2 regions of the Pseudoalteromonas sp. NZS127_1 genome follow, and region 2 is predicted to be linked to the other one. Evidence: predicted binding sites of a transcription regulator. Region 2 holds the regulator's gene; the other holds the start of a gene.
What was found. The regulator LexA, encoded in region 2, represses DNA repair genes until DNA is damaged. The targets are predictions, from matches to a motif close to TACTGTATNNNNATACAGTA.
Positions count from the first base shown of each region.

Region 1: a site for LexA is predicted at 2,868-2,887, ahead of I6F50_RS13615 (SulA-like leucine-rich domain-containing protein). Genes of this name have one in related genera too.

Region 1 covers NZ_JADYXO010000015.1:721-6,569, forward strand. The annotation lists gene I6F50_RS13595 (VC2046/SO_2500 family protein) at 1-225, shown strand, start outside; gene I6F50_RS13600 (DUF6172 family protein) at 405-707, shown strand; gene I6F50_RS13605 (diguanylate cyclase) at 901-1,818, shown strand; gene I6F50_RS13610 (YchJ family protein) at 1,893-2,372, opposite strand; gene I6F50_RS13615 (SulA-like leucine-rich domain-containing protein) at 2,411-2,845, opposite strand; gene I6F50_RS13620 (tetratricopeptide repeat protein) at 3,143-3,607, opposite strand; gene I6F50_RS13625 (NCS2 family permease) at 3,726-5,018, shown strand; gene I6F50_RS13630 (hypothetical protein) at 5,095-5,849, opposite strand, start outside.
Region 2 covers NZ_JADYXO010000019.1:11,949-17,797, forward strand. The annotation lists gene I6F50_RS15575 (DnaJ C-terminal domain-containing protein) at 1-810, shown strand, start outside; gene I6F50_RS15580 (chaperone modulator CbpM) at 810-1,130, shown strand; gene I6F50_RS15585 (membrane protein) at 1,206-1,931, opposite strand; gene I6F50_RS15590 (hypothetical protein) at 2,245-2,625, shown strand; gene I6F50_RS15595 (PaaI family thioesterase) at 2,626-3,066, opposite strand; gene lexA (transcriptional repressor LexA) at 3,234-3,851, shown strand; gene coxB (cytochrome c oxidase subunit II) at 4,369-5,511, shown strand; gene ctaD (cytochrome c oxidase subunit I) at 5,511-5,849, shown strand, end outside.

The DNA of each region.
Region 1 (5,849 bases), on a different contig from region 2:
ACAAGTATTAAGTTAAGACAATGCTTAAGCCCTGAACCACTTGCGATTAGAAATGATGATAAGCATATTCCACTTAATATAATAGATAACTGTGAGCTTGCCGTCAGAAGAAGAATTAAAAGCGAACAAACCCAACTAGCTAATCCCCCTATAGATGCAGCTGCTTTTTACGACAGCCTTAATAATGATGCATTACATCAACCACTTCAGCTCATTGCGGTGTGATATATGATTGTAATAATCACCAGTTAATATATGCTTTATAACGGGTCTGCTTTATATATTTGCTAATAATTGATTTAATGAAAAAAAAGCATCCAAAAATTAAATGCAATTGCTATAATGGCGTCAAATGGTATGACATGAAATGCCATTATCATTAAACCAAGGTAATTAGGAACGTAATGAAGAAAACATTCACGCTAAATCACGAGAAAATCAAATACCCTCGTATGGTTGATGCTGCAAAGCACGAAGTGAAAAAATATTTGAAAAGAGAGCGTAATAAAACGCTACCTGAAGATGCTGACTATTGGGCATTTGACTGTAAGTTTGGTAACACAGCTGAAGATGCGCAAGTTGTGCACGTTGCTGAATTAAGTAACCAAATTGGCGAAATTGAAAAGCAAGGTTTGACCTCTTTCTATGTAGAGATTTTAGCTCGACCTGCTCAACGTCAACAGTTAGATTTAGATGATGACGAATAACACTTAATTTAATTAAGTGTTCGAAGTTTTAAAATGAGCCCAAGTGGCTCATTTTTTGTTTTTATGCATTAAAGATTCACCATAAATCATTTTTATTAGTAACCAATAAGTAGAATTTTACTTTATTAACATTTGCATAACAAAATGTAGTGATATAGGGTGTGTTTAATAAAAAAAACAAAACAGTTGTACCATGCCGATAAATTACTCTGACCACCAATTGAAATTAAGCTTAAAGAGCTCTAAGGTACTTGTCGTTGACGATCAGCTATTAAGCTTAATTGTATTAAAAAAAATATTATCAGAGCATTTTAGTGTAACAACAACGAGCTGTGGTGAGGATGCGATTGAAATTTGTAAACATAATCCGCCAGATATAATACTACTCGATATTAATATGGAAGGAATGAGTGGTATTGAAACATGTCTAAAATTAAAAAATATATCTGAAACACAAGATATCCCCGTTATTTTTGTAACCTCATCTGAAAATCAAGAAGAAGAGTGCTGGGAAGCCGGAGCTGTAGATTTTATAAAGAAACCAACTAACTCGGAAACTTTATATAGAAGAGTGCGCGCCCATATTACGATGAAACTTCAACATGACTTACTCAATCAAAAAGTATTTCTAGATGATTTAACAAAGGTATTCAATCGTCGTTATTTTGATGCGCATTTTTCTAAAATGGAACGAAGCGCCTTACGAGAAAAAGTCGACTATGCACTATTACTCATCGATATAGACTACTTTAAGCAATACAACGATCTTTATGGTCATGTGCAAGGCGATACGGTTTTAAACCTTGTTGCACAAACTATTACTAATAGTTTGCAAAGGCCAACCGATTTTGTTGCGCGTTACGGCGGCGAAGAGTTTGTAGTTGTTTTACCGCATACAAGCACTGAAGGTGCGATTTGTGTTGCTGATAAAATTAAACAAAATGTGGTCGATTTAGGAATATTACACAGATATTCAGAATATGACTTTGTGACTATTAGTATTGGCGGTGCAACCCTACAACCGTACGTAAATAACAAAAACACCTTGCAGATCGCAGATGAAAAAATGTATGAGTCCAAAATGCAAGGTCGTAACCAAGTGTGTTTTTAAGTTTAGCTAGCTAATAAATCACTTTGCCACTTAAAAACACCTTGTAGGTGATAAATATTAAATAAGATTATTTATTACACGCTATGACATTTTTTGTACTTTTTATTGCTACCACATGGGCAGTCATCATTTCTGCCCACTTTAATATCTTCAACAGGATATATGGTGCCATCTAAATAACGCCATTGAGTGTTTTCTTTAATAAACTGCGATTTTTCGTGGAGCTCACAAAATAAGTTTTGATAAAAATATTGGGCTTTAAATTCTACAGTGCCGGTATCTCCATCATGGCTTGACCCAATTACATCAAGATTTATAAATCGACAGCTGTTAGCAAAATCATTGATTTCTTTAACCGGATTTTCAGCTTGTTTTTCTTTTGCGTAGGTTTGATAAACATATTCTGCATTTTTAATAACATAAGCACTGAATCGTGAGCGCATAAGTTGTTCAGGAGAATCAGCTTGCTTAACAGATAAGTGAAGCGGCTCGCAGCAATCAGCATAATTGTGCCCACTGCTGCAAAAACATAATGTGGTATTGAGTGAAGTCATAATAATAATACAAAGTCTAAAACATTAGTTTAACAAGCTTATTGGGCGAGTGATATCTCTGTTGTTTGAGACTTTTTAGTAAAACAGTATAGTTTTGTATTCGTTTTACTTAAATCGAACGATAAATTCGTAAGTAGTTGGTTATTAACTATATCGGTCCAGGTAATTACCGCTGCAAAGTTTCCGTTATGTAATGCAGAATTTAATACATACTCTAAATTTACTAGGTGCTTCTGTCTAATAACAAGTAATTTACTTGTATCAATAGAGCATGAGTCAAGTAAAGCTTTGCTAGGTACGTGATCTGGAGCAATTAGTAACGTCCATGCATTAGAGCTATTGTATTGGTGTAATACTTTTAAAAGCTCAAAGGTCGCTGAAATTTCATCTTCAATTTGAATCAAATTCACGCAATCGCTTTGCTCATCTTGTTGGTAACTTTTAACTGTTCTTACGGTAATAGGCTGTAACATAATTTCACTCACTGGGTTTTTATACAGTATTCATATACAGTAGTTTATACAGTGCTTTCGTGCAAGCCTTTTATGCTATTTATTTGTACAGTTATTCAGCTTTTGATCATTGTTTTTATTTTTTTAATTTATAATTCTTTATTAATCAGGTTGTTATAGGGTTGTTTTTGAGAAGGTATTCTAAAAATAATTTTTTTCGTAGTGTCTTCATTTTGGGGTTTTATACTGTATAGGATTATCTTTGTAACCATATACAGTATTTTTTACACTGCATACAGTACTTCTGCCATAGCTAGCTTATGTGTTTTCACTCGTGCGAGGGAGCATATGAGAAAACTGGAGTTGGTGGATTTGTTCGTACAAACTTGCCGCATAACACTGAGCATCTTTAAATCGCTTAGTTTCGATATGTTTGCGTATATCTGTAACCGCTGCAGTGGCAGGGGCGTACCCTTGGCTACTTGCTAAGCTTAACCAAGCTACAGCATGAAATACACTTTGTGGCACGCCTTCACCTTTCACAAAGAATAAACCTAAATAAAACTGTGCTCTATGGTTTCCCGCCATTGCAGCAAGTCGCATCCATTTTGCAGCCAATGGAGCTTGATTATTTTTTAAATAATATAGGGCTTTATTTAACGTACTTTGCTCATCTTTTTTATTATCAACGGGCACAGAGGTATTTTCGGGTTGAGTAACAAAACCTAAAATATTATCTAGCTGTTGCTCTAAGTCTTGCTCACAAGGTGTTGTTTTAAGCATATTGGTTCATTTATTATTTTAACTACTCTAACAGTTTAGTATATAGCAAGGTAAAATGTCCTGTAAAAGATAATTTTTATGTTAAAATCTCGCCACTTTTTACTATCACAAGTTTATTATGTTCGAAGCCTTATTTAAACTGAGCGAAAATAATTCAACAGTTAAACGCGAATGCGTTGCTGGCCTAACTACCTTTATAACTATGGTATACATTGTATTTGTAAACCCGGCTATGCTCGCAGAGGCTGGGATGGATCAAGGGGCTGCATTTGTAGCGACATGTATAGCAGCTGCGATAGGCTGTTTTATAATGGGTTTATGGGCTAATTATCCATTAGCATTAGCGCCTGGTATGGGGCTAAATGCCTTTTTTACGTATGGTGTCGTATTAGGAATGGGTTATACCTGGCAAGCCGCGTTAGGGGCTGTATTTATGTCGGGTTGTATATTTTTGTTTTTAAGCTTATTTAAAGTCAGAGAGTGGATTATTAATGCCATACCTCTGGTGCTCAAGCGAGCAATCGCAACGGGTATAGGTGCTTTTTTAGCATTAATTGCCCTTAAAAATGCAGGCATTATTGTCTCAAGCCCGGCAACATTAGTGCAGTTGGGCGACATTACTTCTCCAGGACCGTTATTGGCTATATTAAGCTTTTTTGTAATTGCAGCGCTTTTATACCGCGATTTTAAAAGTGGCGTGCTTATTAGTATTTTATTAGTGACTGGCATTGCTTTAAGTTTGGGGCTTGTTGAATATCACGGTGTTATGGCTATGCCACCATCAATAATGCCTACTTTTATGCAGCTAGATTTTGTAGCCGCTTTTGATATATCAATGATGAGTGTTATTTTTGCTTTCTTGTTTGTCGATCTTTTTGATACTTCGGGTACATTAGTTGCGGTAACTCAAAAAGCAGGTTTAGCTGATGAAAAGGGTAACATGCCTCGTTTAGGGCGCGCATTAAGTGCTGACAGCTCAGCAACAATTGCAGGTGCGATGCTAGGTACGTCTACGACTACATCGTATATAGAATCGGTTGCTGGTGTATCTGTTGGCGGACGTACTGGCTTAACAGCTGTAGTTGTAGGTATTTGCTTTTTACTAATGATGTTTTTTGCACCGCTTGCACAAATGGTACCGGCTTATGCTACGGCAGGCGCTATTTTATATGTCGCTGTTCTGATGCTGCAAAATTTAAAGTTTGTAAACTGGGATGATATGACCGATGCAATTCCTGTTACTGTGGTATTACTAATGACACCATTAACGTTTTCGATTGCGCACGGTATTGCACTTGGTTTTATATCTTATACGGCGGTTAAAGTCTTGTGCGGTAAGCAAGATCAAGTCAGTATTAGTGTTTGGATATTAACAGCCTTGTTTGTTTTCAAGTTTGCATTTTTGTCTTAATAGCTAACAAAAAATACAAAAAAGCCTGCACAAATTTAAATTTGTGCAGGCTTTTTTTAATGCTTTTATAAAAGAATTACCATTTCTTTTTAGGAGCAAACAGTATATCTAAGTCGTCTTGCTCTTCTTCTGTTTTCTTTTTAAGTGCGCTTGCATTAGAAGCTCGCAGTTCAACACTAATTGCTTCTAAGTAACCCTCAACTTCTAGCCGTTTTGTTGTTACGTATTCATCAGAGTAGGTGACTGCACTGAGTGTTGCCTGCGCTTTTTCAAAGTACTGTCTTGCAGAGCCAACCATACTGGCTGAACGGGCAGATAGGCCCCGTTTTATTTGGCTTTCAATATTAATACGCAGTTGTAGTTTTTCGAGACGTTTATCTTCTAAAACAAAAACTTGGCTATCAATACGACCTTTGCTGTGTTCAGAGCGTAAAATTGAGCGTAATTTTTTAATGCCTTGAATTAGGCCTACAAGTTGTTTGTCATTACTCGGTAGCGTTAAAGCTTCACTGCTATTATCTTGAACTGGATTAGACAAGTGCGTTTTTGCTTCACTTAAGCGGCTTTTAAGTGCTTTAGATGTTTGCGAGTTAGTAACCATTGTATTTAAGGCTTCGTAAATACGGCGCTGTAATGTACGAATTAGATTTTCAGAAAGGGGGATGTTAGCACTATTCATTAGTGCCTCTTCCGTTTCTTCTATTATAGCTTTCTGTTTTGTAAGCTCTTTACGGCGTTCTGCCTCTTGTTTTTCTTTGTGTTGTTGTACAGCACTTACCCAAAGTGCAATCACAATCAATGCAACTATAAGCACTATTATAATAGAAACGA
Region 2 (5,849 bases):
GAAGTCATCCATAATAAAGATGAACGTAAAAAATACGACGAGCTACGTCGCCATCAACAAAATCGTGCTCATCAGCAGCAAACAAATTATCGCGGTAGCGCTGGTTCTACACAAGGTAATTACCAGCAAAGTGATCCTCAAACCGATCAAGAATTTTCTGACTTTATTAATTCAATGTTTGGCGGAGGCGGTGGGTTTGATCGTTCAGGGCAGAGCAGAAGTAACGCTGCTCGCGCGCAAAAAGGACAAGATGTGGAAATAGAGTTCCCGATTTTTCTTGAAGAGACTTTAGTTGATACCGTTAAGCCTGTTGAGTTTATGTTACCGCAGCGAGATAGTAGTGGTCGTGTCTCTGAAATTAAAAAATCACTTAAAGTGAAAATTCCCGCAGGCTCAGTAAATGGCGAACGAATTCGACTAAAAGGGCAAGGCGGATTAGGGTCAGCGAACGGGCAAAATGGCGACTTGTACTTACAAATTAGTTTAGTGCCCCACCCATTATTTGATGTTGAAGGTCATAACCTAAATATAGTCGTCCCTCTTGCACCATGGGAAGCGGCTCTTGGTACAAAAATAAATTTACCTACGTTGGCAGGCAAAATCCAATTAACTATTCCATCTAATAGTCAGTCTGGCCAACGCTTGCGTATTAAAGGCAAGGGATTAATGAGTAAAAAAGCCAAAGGTGATTTATTTGCTGTGCTTAAAATTGTTAATCCAACATCTGTTGATGATACCAGTAAAAAACTGTGGGAAGAATTAGCCGAAAAAGCTCACTTTGATCCCCGTAATAACTGGAGCAAGCCATAATGCAAATTATCGTGACACAAAAAGATGATTTACTTACTAGCAAAGAGCTATGTTTGAGTAGTGATATTAGCGAAGCAATTTTATATGAGCTAGTTGAGCACAATATTGCGGTTCCAATTGAGGGGAAGCATGTTACGCAGTGGCAATTTACGGTATCTGCAGTGACCTTAGTTAAAAAAGCGGCCCGTATTCAACATGACTTTTCGTTAGATTGGTCGGCAATAGCTTTAGTTTTACAATTGCTGGATGAGCGTGATGAGTTGATTTTCGAAAACGAAATGTTAAAGCGACATTTGAGTCGATTTAAACACTTGGAATAAAATCTGCCCTTGGGTACTTCCTAGGGCTTATTTACTCTTTGGTGAGAGTGCGCTAGTTCTTAAAAATCAATATGACTACTTTGATTTATTCTTACTTTTAATTCGGATAAATCGTTTTAGTCGTATGTTTTGCATAAGTAGTAATATTCCACTTAGGCAAAAAAGTACGCTGGTTGCTGCAAAACTAATAAGCAGCGGATTATTAAAATCCTCTCGCTCATCGTAATCCATAATATGTAACATCCAAAAAAAGTCGAAAATTCGCCATAGTGTGCTGCGAACGGTGACAACTCTGCCGTTATTTTCTGACAAGTACAGTGTTGTGTTAAATGTGTCGTCAAATTGTACCTGCCAAACATTGGTTTTATATCCAACTTCTCGCATACCTTGCTTTAGCAGTACAGCGCTTGTCACTTGAGCATCAATAAGTAGGTGTGCTTTAGCATTTGCGGTAATTTGTATTTTAGTTGGCGGCTCAAAAGGCCGGCCTGTTATACCGTTAAAGCTTTGCTGTTCATCTTTATTTATTACTGTAATTATAGGTGTGGTTAAAAAGTTCTCAAAAATTATTTGTGTTGGATTAACCACCTGAGATGCAATATCGTTAAGGGAGGCAACATAATCAGCCTGCGTAAATGGGTTATTAAGAGTACGTGTTGCAAGATGCTCCCCATGAACTTTATCAAGAGGAATAGCGCTCATGACTAAACCGCCTAATAGCCAAGCTAAAATTTGTAATGTGAGCAAATAACCGAGCCATTTATGTAACTTGCGAGCATACTTAAATATTTTTTTATTCATGTTTTAGTCTTATTATTTTTAGAGGCTAGTTTATTACATTAATGGGATTAGTTACTGCGACATTTTGTCGCAGTTTAAACTATAGCTTACTGTAATCATTTAAAAATAAAAAAGATTACACTTAAATTGCTAACATGACTTATTTGTTTAATTGAGCTGAGTGTTTGATATCCAGCTAGCTTTAAACGCTAAAAAATACTTAAAAGCTGCGAAATATCTATATAAAGTGGTTAATAGAGCATAGTTGATTTGGTATAACGGTAAAACTGCGTTAAAGTTTGCAATGAAATTATTAGAGGATAAATACGAAACGATGTCGGAAATTCAATTTTTAAATGTAGATCTTGAGCTTGAATCAAAGCAAGATATTAGTTTGCTAGTGGCAGACTTGAAAAAAGTCGCGACGATTTTACATTATGACAAAGACGAATACCGTCAATTAGCGCGTATTGAAGCAACAGGTGTAGTAAACACGCCTGACAAAGCAATAAACCATATATGTGAGCTTATTGAATCGTGTTCGCGTAACGCGCTAAAGCAATGGTTAAGCTGTTCACGTAGAACGTTTGATATTGGTTTTGAATCAGGCACTTCCCCTAAGTGCTTTAATCAAGCCTTAGATGCAGATACATTACTACGTATATCTGCGATTGGTGCGGGTATGGAAATTACAATTTACCCAATCGAAAAGTAACTATCTTCGCTCTACGACTGCTGCGGTCATTTTTGATACGCAGCACAGCTCATTGCGGCTATTTGTAATTTTTATTTCCCACACTGAACTACGTTTGCCAATATGAAACGCTCTTGCCGTTGCTGTTAAAGTGCCGTTGCGAGATGCTTTTAAATGACTTGCGCTAATTTCCTGCCCCACGCAGTAAAATTTTGTAAAATCGACAACAAAGTTAGCTGCATAGCTGGCAACTGTTTCGGCAAGTACAACGTTAGCACCGCCGTGAACCATTCCCATTGGGTTATGATGCTCAGGAATTGCCGGCATAGTGGCTACTAAGTAATCATCACCAATTTCAGTGACTTCTATTCCCATGGTTTTCATTAATGTTCCTTGGCCATCAATGCCTTGTTCTAACTGCTTGCACAGCTCTAAAGTGATGGGCTGGTACCAAATACTCATAATGACTCCTTTGCTTTTTTAATCATTTATAAACCTAGCGTTAGTTATATCCCTAAAATGTACACAAGTGAAATTACTTTGGCTATTTTAAGGCTTAATTTAAATTTGCGATTTTTATTTAACTGTATATACTCACAGTTAAATGTACTGTATGGAAAACCAGTTGTATGCGACCATTAACGAACCGCCAAGCTCAAATACTCGAACTAATTAAAGTTTTTATTAAAGACACTGGTATGCCTCCTACACGTGCTGAAATAGCGCAAACATTAGGTTTTAAAAGTGCCAATGCTGCTGAAGAACATTTAAAAGCACTTGCTAAAAAAGGCGCAATTAAAATGAAACCAGGTGCAAGCCGTGGTATTCAGTTAATTGAAGAAGAAGAGCCAGAACAATTAGGTTTACCGCTTATAGGGCGTGTTGCTGCTGGTTCACCTATTTTGGCGCAAGAGCACGTTGAAAGTCACTGCAAAATCGATCCATTAATGTTTAAACCGGCTGCAGATTTTTTACTACGCGTTAACGGTATGAGCATGAAAGATATTGGTATTATGGATGGTGATTTACTTGCTGTACATCGTACTCAAACCGCTGAAAACGGGCAAGTTGTTGTTGCCCGCCTAGACGAAGACGTAACTGTAAAACGTCTTGAGAAAGCGGGTCGTAAAGTATTACTTCATGCTGAAAACGACGATTTTGAATCTATTGAAGTAGATCTTGAGAATGAGTCTTTTAATATTGAAGGCTTAGCCGTTGGCGTTATAAGAAACGCTGATTGGATGTGACTTTAAAAATAGCTTTTAAACAAGCAGTTTTATAAATGCGTACTAATTAGTACGCATTTTCTGTTTTAAATTCGCACTAATTAGTACGCATTTTCTGTTTTAAATTCGCACTAAAAATAGGGCATAAATAGCTCACTGACAATTTAAGCTGTAAACTTTTTTGCACTTATATTTTCCCCCTCCGAATGCGTTAAACCCCTTTGTTTTGCTCATCTTTTGAACTTCCTGTTACCTAGTTGGTTACTGATTTTTTATTAATTACTCAATATCACCTGATTGTTTTTTATACTAAAACTTGCTTGTTGTTCATTTTTTAGCTAATTATTAATGTGCTGAGCTAATAATAACTCACAGCTTTTTAGTTTTGAGAACACACAATATACACAAACCCGTTGTTGGCGCAGCAAAACCAATCAATATTAAATGAGATTGACTAAAAAAATAAAAATAACGAATTGGCGTTTAAGCCGTATGCCTCTTCGCTTTGCATTCGCAATAGCATCAAAGGAGCCGTCACATGGGTAAACTGACCTCTACCTTGTGGCTTATATTATGTGTTTTTTCGCACCCAGTTTTGGCTAACAGCCAATACAATATGCGCAAAGGCGTAACCGATATAAGCAATAATGTATATCAGCTGCACATGACCATATTTATAATATGTTGTGTGATTGGGGTGATAGTGTTCGCAATTATGTTTTGGGCACTTATTCATCACCGTAAATCTAAAGGGGCTGTACCTGCCCAATTTCACGAAAGCACTAAAGTAGAAATACTTTGGACTGCAATCCCGTTTGTTATTTTAATTGCTATGGCAGTACCAGCCACTAAAACCCTAATTGCAATGGAAGATGCCAGCAAAGCTGATCTCACTATTAAAATTACAGGCTCGCAATGGAAATGGCATTATGAATATATGGGTGAAGATGTAGAGTTCTACTCTATTTTATCTACCCCGCAAGATGAAATAGCGAATCTTGCAGATAAAAATCCTAACTACTTACTTGAGGTTGATAAACCTCTCGTACTGCCAATAAATCAAAAAGTACGATTTTTAATGACTTCTGACGATGTTATTCACTCTTGGTGGGTACCTGATTTTGCAGTTAAAAAAGATGCGAATCCCGGCTTTATAAACGAAACATGGACGAACATAAACGAAGAAGGTACTTACCGAGGCCAATGTGCTGAGTTGTGTGGTAAAGATCATGGCTTTATGCCCGTTGTGGTGGTCGCTAAATCTGAGGCTGATTTTAAAACGTGGCTTGCAGATGCAAAGCAAGCTAAACAAAAAGCAGCATTAGCAGATGCCGCATTACTTGATAAAACCCTCCCAAAAGAAGAATTAATGACTTTAGGCGAACAAGTATATATGGCCAATTGTGCTGCATGTCATCAGCCTACTGGCATGGGGTTACCGGGTGTATTTCCTGCACTTAAAGGCAGCCCTATAGTGCTTGGCGATATAAAAGATCACATTGATGTAGTTATCCATGGGCGACCCGGTACGGCAATGCAAGCATTTGCCAAACAGTTATCTATAAAGCAATTAGCAGCGGTTATTACTTATAAACGTAATGCGTGGGGTAATGATACGGGTGATGTTATTCAACCGAGTCAAATACAGGCAGCACTTGATGCCAAAGTGGAGGCGAACTAATGAGTAGCATAGTAGAACAATCTAACGCCAATGAAGCTCATCATGCTCATCACCCAGCTAAAGGTTTTAAACGCTGGCTTTACACAACTAATCATAAAGATATAGGTAGTTTATATTTAATTTTTTCGCTGACCATGTTCTTAATTGGTGGTGGAATGGCCATGGTGATCAGAGCTGAATTATTTCAACCAGGTTTACAGTTGGTCGATCCTCACTTTTTTAATCAAATGACCACAGTGCATGGTTTAATTATGGTGTTTGGTGCGGTTATGCCGGCCTTTACAGGCCTTGCTAACTGGATGATACCACTCATGATTGGCGCGCCAGATATGGCATTG